Regions from separate parts of the Synechococcus sp. O70.2 genome, predicted to be linked through region 1. Evidence: predicted binding sites of a transcription regulator. Region 1 holds the regulator's gene; the other holds the start of a gene.
The links. The regulator NtcA, encoded in region 1, controls nitrogen genes in cyanobacteria. The targets are predictions, from matches to a motif close to GTANCNNNNGNTAC.
Positions count from the first base shown of each region.

Region 2: a site for NtcA is predicted at 3,494-3,507, ahead of glnA (type I glutamate--ammonia ligase). Genes of this name have one in related genera too.

Region 1 is NZ_JANSIS010000010.1:34,643-40,873, forward strand. It holds gene NW812_RS10215 (S41 family peptidase) at 1-127, opposite strand, end outside; gene petB (cytochrome b6) at 348-995, shown strand; gene petD (cytochrome b6-f complex subunit IV) at 1,063-1,575, shown strand; gene leuB (3-isopropylmalate dehydrogenase) at 1,721-2,836, shown strand; gene ntcA (global nitrogen regulator NtcA) at 2,869-3,540, opposite strand; gene NW812_RS10240 (M61 family metallopeptidase) at 3,715-5,541, shown strand; gene NW812_RS10245 (hypothetical protein) at 5,604-5,891, shown strand.
Region 2 is NZ_JANSIS010000001.1:149,986-156,216, forward strand. It holds gene purL (phosphoribosylformylglycinamidine synthase subunit PurL) at 1-1,887, shown strand, start outside; gene trxB (thioredoxin-disulfide reductase) at 1,896-3,314, opposite strand; gene glnA (type I glutamate--ammonia ligase) at 3,598-5,022, shown strand; gene NW812_RS00690 (hypothetical protein) at 5,304-5,885, shown strand; gene NW812_RS00695 (SDR family oxidoreductase) at 5,952-6,231, shown strand, end outside.

The DNA.
Region 1 (6,231 bases):
CCCAGCGGCTGGCCTGAGCTTGGTAGGCATCAGTGCCTAAACTTGCCCAGAGCAGGCACCCCAGCAGCAGAATGCGGAGAACCCAGCGGATCCCCCACTCTTTCTTCTTTGGCTTTGGCGCAACCATAGACGGCAAGACGCTAAGAAAAGTTAAGGAATATGAACAAGACGCAATATCGAAACCTGTTTTGCCAGCGAGAATGCGGATTCCTGCCCCCGAGCTGAGCCTAACTTAAGGAAGTCGTTAACAAATTGTGTTACAGTGCTGGTTGAGGTGGGGCTGTCCTCCACCGTGGAGTGACTTTCTCCCGCCGGGGAGATACCGAGAAATTGGAAAGAAAGGTACTATGGGCAAAGTTTACGATTGGCTAGACGAGCGGCTAGAGATTACGCCCTTCGTCGACGACGCAACCGGAAAATTCATCCCGCCGCACGTTAACATCTTCTATTGCCTTGGCGGCATCACGCTGGTGTGCTTTCTCATTCAGTTTGCCACCGGCTTTGCCATGACGTTCTACTACCGTCCGACGGTGGCCGAGGCCTTTGAGTCGGTCAACTACATCATGACCCAGGTCAACTTCGGCTGGCTGCTGCGCTCCATCCACCGCTGGAGCGCCTCCATGATGGTGTTGATGATGATTCTGCACACCTTCCGGGTTTACCTGACCGGTGGGTTCAAAAAGCCCCGCGAGCTGACCTGGGTCACCGGCGTGATCTTGGCGGTGCTGACGGTTTCTTTCGGGGTTACGGGCTACTCTCTGCCCTGGGATCAGGTGGGCTACTGGGCAGTCAAGATCGTCTCGGGAGTGCCCAGCGCTATCCCGGTGGTGGGTGATGCCCTGGTTCAGCTTATCCGCGGTGGCGAGGCTGTTGGCCAAGCTACCCTCACTCGTTTCTACAGCTTGCACACCTTTGTCCTGCCTTGGCTGACGGCGGTCTTCATGACCATGCACTTTTTGATGATCCGCCGCCAGGGCATTTCTGGACCCCTGTGAGCCAGGGCTGGTTGGATCCTCTGCTTTCCCTTACTCAACTCTTTTGCCCCAGATAAGGAGAACTGCTATGCCTCTCTCGAAGCAAGCGCTGGCGACTGAGGTTATTACACGCAAAGTTGACCTGGACAACCCCAAAGTTTTGGCCAAGCTGAAGAAGAACATGGGCCACATGACCTACGGGGAGCCCGCTTGGCCTAACGACTTGCTCTTTATGTTCCCGGTGGTCATCCTGGGCACCATTGGGGTGATTGTCGGCCTGGCGGTTATGGATCCCGCGGGTGTAGGCGAGCCGGCAGACCCCTTTGCCACGCCCCTGGAAATTCTTCCCGAGTGGTACCTCTACCCTGTGTTCCACATTTTGCGCGTTGTTCCCAGTAAGCTGCTGGGCATTGCCCTGATGTTGGCTATTCCCGTGGGCCTTTTGTTTGTGCCTTTCATTGAAAACGTCAACAAGTTCCAGAACCCGCTGCGCCGTCCAGTGGCGACGACGGTGTTTTTGATTGGCACTTTGGTAACCCTGTATCTAGGCATTGGCGCCACTCTGCCGCTGGACAAGTGGGTTACCCTGGGCCTGTTCTAGAGAGCCGAATATTGATAACTCTAGGTGCAGCAGGCTGATGGCCAAGCTGCACTTTTTTTAGGGGAACTTTCCCGGGGGACTTTTCGGCAGACCTTGGGCAAGGGGATGGTAATATCGCTACGCACTCCTCTTGCGGGGATCGCCCATGAGCGTTTCTTCTTCTGCTGCTCAAACCTATCGGATTACTGCCCTAGCCGGCGACGGAATCGGCCCTGAGATTATGCAGGTGGGTCGGGCAGTTTTGGACGCCGTTGCCGCTCAGATGGGGTTTTCCCTCCAGTGGCAGGAGGGCCTAATTGGCGGAGCAGCCTACGAGGCCACGGGGGATCCCTTGCCCCCGGAGACTTTGAAAATGGCCCAGGAAAGCGATGCCGTTTACTTGGCAGCAGTTGGCGACTTTAAGTACGATACCCTGCCGCGCCAGAAGCGACCGGAGCAGGCTTTGCTGGGCTTGCGGGCCGGCTTGGGGCTATTTGCCAACTTGCGCCCCGTGAAGATCTTCCCCCAACTGGTGCAGGCCTCTTCCCTAAAGCCGGAGGTGGTTGCTGGGATCGACCTGGTGGTGGTACGCGAGCTCACCGGCGGCATCTACTTTGGTCAGCCCCGTGGGATCTTCGTCGATGCCCAGGGGTCCCGCCGCGGCGTCAACACCATGGCCTACAGCGAGGCCGAGGTGGATCGTATTGCCCGCGTAGCTTTTGAACTGGCCCGCAAGCGACGGCGCAAGCTTTGCTCGGTGGATAAGGCCAATGTGCTGGAGGTGTCGCAACTGTGGCGGGAGCGGGTTACCGCCATTGCCGCCGAATACCCTGACGTAGAGCTTTCCCACCTCTATGTCGACAACGCGGCCATGCAGTTGGTGCGCTGGCCAAAGCAGTTTGACGTCATCCTGACAGAAAACCTCTTTGGGGATATCCTCTCCGACGAGGCGGCCATGCTAACTGGCTCCATTGGCATGTTGCCTTCTGCCTCTCTGGGAGCTACCGGCCCAGGCCTCTATGAGCCAGTCCATGGCTCAGCTCCGGATATGGCCGGCCAAGACAAGGCCAACCCCATTGCCCAGGTGCTTTCTGGGGCAATGCTACTGCGCTACTCCTTGGATCAGCCCCAAGCTGCTGACCGCATCGAACAGGCCGTCGAGGCGGTTTTGGCCCAGGGCTACCGCACCGCCGACATCTACTCGGAGGGGATGACCCTGGTCGGCTGCCGGGAAATGGGGGAAAAGATCCTGGCTGCCCTGGCTCAGCTGCCCGCCTCCTAGCAGGTGTCTCTCAGCCGTTGAGAGCTGGCCCCCTAGGTAAAGCGATGGCTAAGCTGGATGGGGTCGTGGACAGTGATCTTCTTCTTGTGGATAGAAATGTAGTTTTTCTTGCGCAACTCTCCCAAGAGACGGGTAATGGTGACGCGGGTTGATCCGATGGCTTCGGCAATAGCCTGGTGAGACAGCTTGAGGTCGATGGTTACGCCATTGGGGCCAGGCACCCCGAAGTCGCGGCAGAGGATCAACAAAAAGCTAACTAGGCGGGAGGCCATGTCGCGGTGGGCCAGGGTTTCAATCATCATCTCTGTCTGCAGGATACGGGAAGCCAAGCTCTTAAGCAGCAACATGGCCAGCTCAGCGTTCTCCCGTACAGACTTTTCCACCTGTTCGATGGGCAGAGAAAGCAGCTCGACGCGAGTAAAAGCTACGGCGTGATAGAAGCGGTCGGAGCGCTGCCCGGTAATGAAGGAGAGCACACCAAAAATACTGTTCTCCCGCAGGAGGGCAACGGTAATTTCTTCCCCCCTTTCGTACACCCGCGAGAGCTTAACGGCTCCTTTGACCAAAAAGTAAACCCGCTCCGCCGGATCGCCGGGGAGAAAAATGGTCTTGCCGCGTTCATAAGTCTCGATAACCGGAGGATGGCGAGATCCTCCTAACTGCTTAAAAGCTGCAATGAGAGATTTTTCTGCGACGGCCACCACGAGACTTGTCAACCTTTCAAGGTCAGTTTATCTCTAGGATCAACCCCAGAGGTTAGCTTGGGGCACCTGGATCGAGCTGCCCACGACTCGAAGACTACCCTAAACTTAAGAGACTCTGCCTGGATATCTTTGTAGCCAGAGCTACGTTCCTTTGTTGCGACAAGGGAAGGTTGTATGGGGATCCCGCCGGCTGAGGTTGCCACCCCTTCTCGCCCTAGCCGTCAGCACTTTACGGTGCGGATGCCAGAGCCAGCCAGTCACCTCTTGGAGGTGGAGCTGCAGATTCGCGAAGTGGAACCGGAGGTGCCCCTGCGGCTGCGGCTGCCAGTGTGGACGCCGGGATCCTACCTAGTGCGGGAGCATGCCCGCCATGTACAGGAGTTTCAGGCCCTGAGCGAGCAAGGGAGCCCTTTGGCCTGGCGAAAGGTTGATAAAAACACCTGGGAGGTCGATCCACCTGGGTGTTCGGCGGTTACAGTCCGCTATCGGGTCTATGCCTATGAGCTGACGGTGCGCACCAACCATCTGGATCTCACCCACGCCTATTTCAATGGGGCGGCGCTCTTTCTCTACGTGCCTGGCCGCGAGCGGGAGCCCTATACGCTGACCGTGATCCCTCCCCACCCCGACTGGCGCATTGCCACCAGCCTGCGGCCCCTGGCCTCTCCTTCCCCAGGGGATCCTAGCGCTGGCCAGTCTTTCTTTGCTGAAGACTACGACGAGCTGGCAGACAGCCCAGTGGAAGTGGGCTTGCACCAGTTGCGCTCGTTTGCAGTGGAAGGGATCCCGCACTACTTCGTGGTCTGGGGAGCGGGCACCCTGAATTTGGATCAAGCAGTGGCCGATGCCGAGAAAATTGTCCGAACCACGGCAGCGTTTTTTGGCGGGCTGCCCTACGACCGCTACTGGTTTATTGTGCATTTGTCGGCCGGGGGATTTGGTGGCCTAGAACACAAGTACAGTGCCACCCTCAACTATTCTGGACTAGAGCTGCATCAGCCTCAGTCCTACCGCCGCTTTTTGGCGCTGCTGGCCCATGAGCTTTTCCATGCTTGGAACGTCAAGCGGCTGCGCCCTCTAGCTTTGGAGAAAATTGACTACAACCAAGAAAACTATGTGGACTGCCTCTGGTTCTGCGAAGGGGCAACCAGCTACTACGAAAATGTTATCTTGCTACGAGCAGGGATCCTCAGTGCCAAAGAGTTTCTGCAGATCCTATCTGAGCAAATCAGCCGGCTACAGCGCACGCCAGGTCGAGTCGTACAATCGCTGCAGGAGGCCAGTTTCGATGCTTGGATCAAGCTCTACCGCCCCCACGAAAATAGCCTCAACAGCCAGGTTTCCTATTACCTCAAGGGCGCTTTAGTCTGCTGGCTGCTAGATCTGCACATTCGCCACCTTTCAGGAGGGCGGGGATCCCTGGACACGGCCATGCAGGATTTGTGGCAGCGCTTTGGCCGGTTTGAGAAAGGCTATACTTACCAGGACTTGCGGGAGGCCTTTGAGCGAGCAGCCGGTGTCGACCTTGGGCGCTTTTTTGCCGCCTACGTGGAAGGCACGGAAGAACTGGACTACAACGCCTACCTCCATCCGTTTGGCCTCACCCTCAAGGCCCACTTTAGCCGCCCCAACCCTCCTCCCTACCTGGGCTTGAACTTCAACGGCGAGGGCAACCGCATCAGCGCCGTCGAGATGGGCTCCCCGGCTCAAAAAGCAGGCATCTGGGCTGGCGACGAGCTGGTGGCTTTGGATGGCTTTCGGGTAAGCGTCGCCACCTTGCCAGAGCGCCTGGCAGCCTATCAGCCCCACCAAACCATCTGTCTTAGCGTCTTCCAAGGCGATCAGCTAAAGCACTTTTGGATCCCCTTGGATCCGCCCCGCCCGGATGTGTACACCCTGGAGGCCTTGCCTGAGCTCACTCCCGCCCAGAAAGCGCTCCAACAAAGCTGGTTGGGATCCCTGCTCGGCTCTTCAGGACAAGATACGCCTCTTCTTGCCTGAGAATCTTGAAACAGGCGGGTAACCTAGGCAAAAAGTAACAATAGGGGCAAGGAGCCAATCTGATGGACCTCGTTTTGGCTTTGTTAATTGGGGTGGCTGTTGGTTTCTCATTGGGTGTTTACGTTGCCCGCCATTACAAGGCCAATCCTAGACTAGAGGTCTGGCAGCGAGAGGTCATTAGAGAGATATCTTCATGGCTGGGCCAAGAACTCGACAAAACCTTAATCAAGTTAGGAGAAGGCTTGGCAGACGAGACTTCTCAGAGGTTACAGTCTATCCAAGCTGATCTTGAAGAGTTCAGGCTGCGTCTTCTAGTAAAGTTATCAAAGTTTTCTGCAGGTTTGGGGTAAGGATCTTACGCAGGCTATATCTGTAAGGCTAGCTGAACATAATGAGCAGCTCAACAGTCAGCAAGCTATCCTAGAAAACTTAGTGAAAGAAGCTAGAGGTATCTATCAGCAACTACAGGTTGCTCTTAAAAAATCTTCCAGATTAGAGATATCCCAAGCTACAGATCAAAACTCTCAAAAAGATCAGGCTGCCATCCATAAAACAATAGAGAATAGTCTACCAGACGATGTACCGAGAGATAAGGAAAAAGTAGCTGCTTCTAGCTAGAAGTTGACATATCGAAGATAGAATCTTTCTTAAACTCGAAAAACATAAAGATCAGAAGCATAGATATGGAGG
Region 2 (6,231 bases), on a different contig from region 1:
AACCGCCGCTTGATGGCCAGAGTGGTGGAGGGGATCGCCCACTACGGCAACTGCGTGGGGGTGCCCACGGTGGGGGGCGAAGTAGCCGTGGATCCCTGCTACAGCGGCAACCCTCTGGTCAACGTCATGGCTTTGGGGCTTTTGGAGGCACCAGCAGTGGTGAAGTCGGCAGCGCGGGGGGTGGGCAACCCTGTCTTGTATGTCGGCGCCACCACCGGGCGGGATGGGATCCGCGGGGCCAGCTTTGCCAGCGCCGAGCTGAAAGAAGATGCGCACCAAGACCGGCCAGCCGTGCAGGTGGGGGATCCCTTCCTCGGCAAATGTCTCATCGAGGCCTGCCTGGAAGCCTTTGCCACAGGAGCAGTGGTGGCTGCGCAGGACATGGGCGCTGCCGGGATCACCTGCTCCACCGCGGAGATGGCGGCCAAGGGAGGGGTGGGGATCCGCTTCGACCTCGACCGGGTGCCGGCCCGAGAAAGCGGCATGGAAGCTTGGGAATACCTCCTTTCGGAGTCCCAAGAGCGGATGCTGCTGGTGGTGCAGAAAGGCCGGGAAGCAGAGGTCATAGAGATCTTCCACCGCTGGGGCCTGCAGGCCAGCGTGGTTGGGGAAGTCATTGCCGAGCCGCTGGTGGAGATCTGGCACCAGGGATCCTGCGTGGTGCGAGTGCCGGCGCGGGCCTTGGCGGAGGATACCCCTGTATACGTCCGTCCCGTGTTGCCAGAGCCGCCAGAGTATGTGCAGGCAGCCTGGCAATGGGATCCCAGTACCCTTCCCCCCTGCGACCGGCAAGGGATCCACCTACCCCAGAAAACGCTGGCGTGGGAGCAGGTGCTGCTGCAGCTTTTGGCAAGCCCCACCCTGGCCAGCAAAGCCTGGATCTATCGCCAGTACGACCACCAGGTGCAAAACAACACCGTCCTTTGGCCGGGACAGGGAGATGCGGCAGTCATCCGCATCCGCCCCCAGAAATTTGGCGTAGGCGAAGTGCCACCCCTGCAGGCTTCCCGCAAGGCGATTGCCGCCACCGTGGACGGCAATGGTCGCTGGGTGTACCTGGATCCCTATGAGGGGGCCAAAGCTGCGGTGGCCGAAGCCGCCCGCAACCTCTCCTGCGTGGGGGCGGATCCCTTGGCGGTAACCGACAACCTTAACTTCGGCAACCCGGAAAATCCGGTGGTGTACTGGCAGTTGACCCTGGCCTGTCGGGGGATTGGGGATGCCTGCCGCACCCTGGGCACGCCGGTAACCGGGGGGAACGTCTCCCTCTACAACGAGAAGGGATCCCAGGCCATCTACCCCACTCCTGTTATCGGCATGGTGGGTCTCATTTCGGACTTGAAATTCATCTGTGGCCAGGGGTGGCAGCAAGAAGGGGATCTCATCTACCTCTTGGGATCCCAGGCCGTCGCCAGCCTGGGGGGGAGTGAGTACTTGGCGGTCATTTACCAGAAAGTTACAGGCCGGCCCGCGCCCGTGGATCTGGAACTGGAAAGGCAGGTGCAAGCGGCCTGCCGCCACGGCATCCGGCAGGGGTGGGTGCGCTCTGCCCACGACTGCAGTGAGGGGGGACTGGCCGTGGCGCTGGCGGAAGCCTGCCTCAGCGGCGGACGAGGGGCCCAGATCTGGATCCCCTCTCCGTCTACCCGTTGGGATCAAGCTCTCTTTGGCGAGGGATCCAGCCGCATCCTCGTTTCCGTCGATCCAGCCCAGCGCTCCCCTTGGGAAGCCTACCTAGAGTCGCAGCTTCCCCGCCAGTGGCAGCTTCTAGGACAGGTGGGCGGGCCAGCGGATCCCTTGGTGGTGACTACTGCAGAAGGGGATCCCGTGTTGTCGGTCTCTTTGGCAGCTCTACAGGCCGCCTACTCCAGTGCCTTTGCCGACTAGCTGGTAGACTAGGCTGATTCGGACAAGTTGGCCTGGATCACCTCGCGGTAGTGGGACTTGGGCTTGACGCCCACCACCTGGGCCACCAGCTCCTTGTTTTTGAAAAACTGCACCGTTGGCGTACAGGTTACCCCGCCGGCCTCGGCAATCTCCGGCTCCTTCTCGATATCGATCTCCACCACGTGCAGCTTGTCGGCAAACTCTTCGATGACCTTGTTCAGGATTGGCTTGAGGGCATGGCAAGGGGTACAGGTGGGAGCCGTGTACTTGACCATCAGCAGGCGATTGCTCTCATGGTAAAGCCGCCGCAGGGCATAGCCCCCTTCATGGCAAGTTTGGTTGAAGTCGAGGTCCTCTTGCACCTCCTGCTCAAAACTGGCCTCCTCGACAGCGGAGCCTCCCGCAGGCTCTACCTCGATAGCAGAAGCAAGTTCCGGCTGGCTCGGCGGGACAACGGGATATTCCTGAGCTAGACCTCGCTCCGAGAGCCAGCGCTCCGCCAGCATGGCTGCCATACAGCCGGTGCCGGCAGCGGTGATGGCCTGACGAAACTCGTGATCCTGCACGTCCCCAGCGGCAAATACCCCCTCCACACTGGTGGCTACAGAACCGGGGCGGGTGACAATGTAGCCAGCTTCATCCAGCTCCAGCTGCCCCTTGAACAAGTCCGTGTTGGGTTTGTGGCCAATGGCGTAGAATACCCCCCCTACCGCCATCTCCCGCAGCTCGCCGGTCTGGTTGTTGCGCACCCTCACGCCCGTCAGGCGCTGGCCGTCGCCCAGAACCTCTACCGCCTCCGTGTGCCAGTGCACCGTAATCTTGGGGTGGTTGAGCACCCGGTCTTGCATGGCCTTGCTGGCCCGCATCTTGCCACTGCGCACCAGCATGTGGACATGGGATCCAAACTTAGTTAGGTAGGTGGCCTCCTCACAGGCGGTATCGCCACCGCCAATCACCACCAGTTCCACTCCCCTAAACATGGGCATGGCCCCATCGCAGACAGCACAGGCCGACATGCCCCGGTTCCAGTAGATCTCCTCCCCCGGCAGGTGCAGGCGCTTGGCCGTAGCCCCGGTGGCAATAATGAGGCTGTGGGTGCGCACTTCCCGTTCGTCGGAGCGAACCACAAACGGCCGCTGGCTGAGGTCCACAGAGGTAACATCCTCGGGGTAAAGCTCTGCCCCCCACCGCTCTGCTTGAGCGCGCATGTTCTTCATCAGTTGGGGACCGCTGATGCCCTCGGGAAAGCCCGGAAAGTTTTCCACCTCGGTGGTGGTCATCAGTTGCCCACCCGGGATCCCGCCCACTTGAAACCCCTCGAACACGACCGGCTTCAGGTTGGCACGCCCAGCGTAAATGGCTGCGGTCAACCCAGCAGGCCCCGAGCCAATAATGACCACATTCTCAACCCGACCTTGGTTTGTCATTGCTCTATCTCCCCTTCCGCAACGGGACTATCAAGTCAAACTCGTAATGACTACGCTTTAGCCTAACACGATTCCGCAGCCTCAAGGAGGCCAGGGCTTGTCAGTTTCATTTTCGTTCTCCCGCGGATTGCCGGTGAGCTGCTCTTTGACGAAGGGAAGGCTGGAACCAGGTCATCTTTGTATCAGAAGATACAAAAAGCTGGTGTTGGCCTTTCTAGGATGGGTGAGCGCTTTCGGCCTGTCTTAGTTTCAACCGCAACCCAAGTCAAGTTAGGAGAAAGGCATGGCATCCACCCCACAAGAAGTGCTCCAAATGATCCACGACAACAATATCCAGATGGTGGATCTCAAGTTTGTGGATCTCTTTGGCACCTGGCAGCATGTCTCCTTCCACTCTTCAATGCTGACGGAGCAAGCTTTTAGCGAAGGGCTGCCCTTTGATGGCTCCAGCATCCGGGGCTGGAAATCCATCAACGAGTCAGACATGTACATGGTGCCAGACCCCAAAACGGCCTGGATCGACCCCTTTTTCCAAGTGCCCACCCTCAGCCTCATCTGTAACATCATTGAACCCCGCACCGGCCAGCCCTACAGCCGTTGTCCCCGGAGCCTGGCCATGCGGGCTGTGGCTTACCTGCAATCGACAGGCATTGCCGATACGGCTTACTTTGGGCCCGAGGCAGAGTTTTTCATCTTTGAAGATGTACGGTTTGACCAAACTCAGAACGCCGGCTACTACTTCGTCGATTCCATTGAGGGCCGCTGGAACTCAGGCCGGGAGGAGAAAGGGGGCAACCTGGGCTACAAGCCGCGCTACAAAGAAGGCTATTTCCCTGTGCCGCCCACCGATGCCCACCAAGACCTCCGCACCGAGATGTTGCTAACCATGGCCAAGTTGGGGGTGCCCATCGAAAAGCACCACCACGAGGTGGCCACTGGCGGGCAAGGAGAGCTGGGCTACCGCTTTGCCGACCTGCTCACCTCTGCCGACTACATGATGATTTACAAGTACGTGATCCGGAACGTGGCTCGCAAGCACGGCAAGACGGTGACGTTCATGCCCAAGCCCCTCTTCAACGACAACGGCAGCGGCATGCACACGCACCAGTCTCTCTGGAAAGACGGCCAGCCCCTCTTCTACCAAGAAGGCAACTACGCGGATCTCAGCGAGATAGCTCTCTACTACATCGGCGGCCTCCTCAAGCATGCACCAGCCCTTCTGGCTTTCACCAACCCCACCACCAACTCCTACAAGCGCCTGGTGCCTGGGTTTGAGGCGCCGGTAAACTTGGCCTACTCGCAGGGCAACCGCTCCGCAGCCATTCGGATTCCGGTAACGGGCAAAAACCCCAAGGCCAAGCGGCTGGAGTTTCGCTGCCCAGATGCCACCTGCAACCCTTACCTTGCCTTCTCGGCTATGCTGATGGCTGGCTTGGACGGGATCAAGAACAAGATCCACCCCGGCGAGCCTCTCGACAAAGACATCTACGATCTAGAGCCGGAGGAGCTAGCCAAGATCCCCTCCACGCCCGGATCCCTGCTGGATGCTCTGGAAAGCCTGCAGAAGGATCACGACTTCTTGTTGGAGGGGGGCGTCTTCACTGAGGATCTCATCGAGACCTACATCGAGTACAAGATCGACAACGAGATCAACCCCATTAACCTGCGGCCTCACCCCTACGAGTTTGCCCTCTATTTCGACGCCTAATCGAGGTTTTCATCTAAAGCATTAGTTCTTGACCAAGGCTTTTGAACGGGATCCCTTCTTGCTGGAGGGATCCCTTTTTTGTGCCTGCTCTGGTACTCTGGGTGGGGGTGCTGAAGTTTACAGACTCAGGGGGGGTTTGGATGGGATGGCTTATAGCTCTTATTATTTGGGTCCTTATTCTCTTAGGCCTTCTGGCGCTTGTTGTCTATCTAGAGAAGCTAGCTGACTATCTAGAGAAGAAGCGTCGGGAAGCTTTGGAGCAGGTGGCCAGGAGCCTGGGCATGTCGTTTTCAGCAGAGCTACCCGAAGGGATCCGCTCCCGCTTGCTTCAGGCAGGCTTTAAACTATTTGAACAAGGCTACGATCGACGTTTCTACAACTCAATGTCCAAGCGGCTAATCGATGGAACTGAGATCGGTGCCTTTGACTATCAGTATAGGTACCCCAGCGGCAGGGGCAAGAGTCGCAGGATTGTCTGGGGCAAGAGTCGCGGCACTCATTGCCAGTCTGTTTTCTGGGCCTATTGCGAAGACCTACGGCTACCTCATTTTCGGCTGCACCCAGAAGTTCCCTTGTTCCACGACGTTGCTAAAGCTTTTGGCATGCAGGATATCAATTTCGAGAACCATCCCAAGTTTTCTCGCCGCTACCTTTTGCGCGGAGAAGATGAGGCCAAGATTCGCCTGCGCTTCCATCCTAGGTTTCTTAGCTTCTTGGAGCAGCATCCTCCTTGTTGCGCTGAGGGATCCGGGCCGCAGCTTATTGTTTGGCGGGACGACCAACAGGTGAGTCCAGAAAAAATGGCAGACTGGCTGCGCTTCGGGGAAGAATGGGTGCAACGACTGCGGCTGCGTCGCGTTTAACTCTCTGGATCGTCCCTCAAGGCCACTCCCTGGGTATGATGAGAGGAAGAGTTTAAAAAACGTAACGTGTCTTCCTCATTGTCCCAGGCGGTTGTTCTCATTACAGGGGCCACAGGGGGAATTGGCAGTGCCCTTGTGCCTCTCTTGGCCCAGGCCGGAGCCCATCTAGTGCTGGCGGCGCGGCGAGAAGGGCCCCTAGCCACCTTGGCCGAGAAAGCAGTAGCCCTCGGGGCTGCTTCTGGAGTGGGGATCCCCACAGATGTAACCGACTACGCCCAGGTCGAGGCGCTGGTGACCCAAACGCTGCAGAGGCACGGGCGGATCGATGTGCTAATCAACCTCGCCG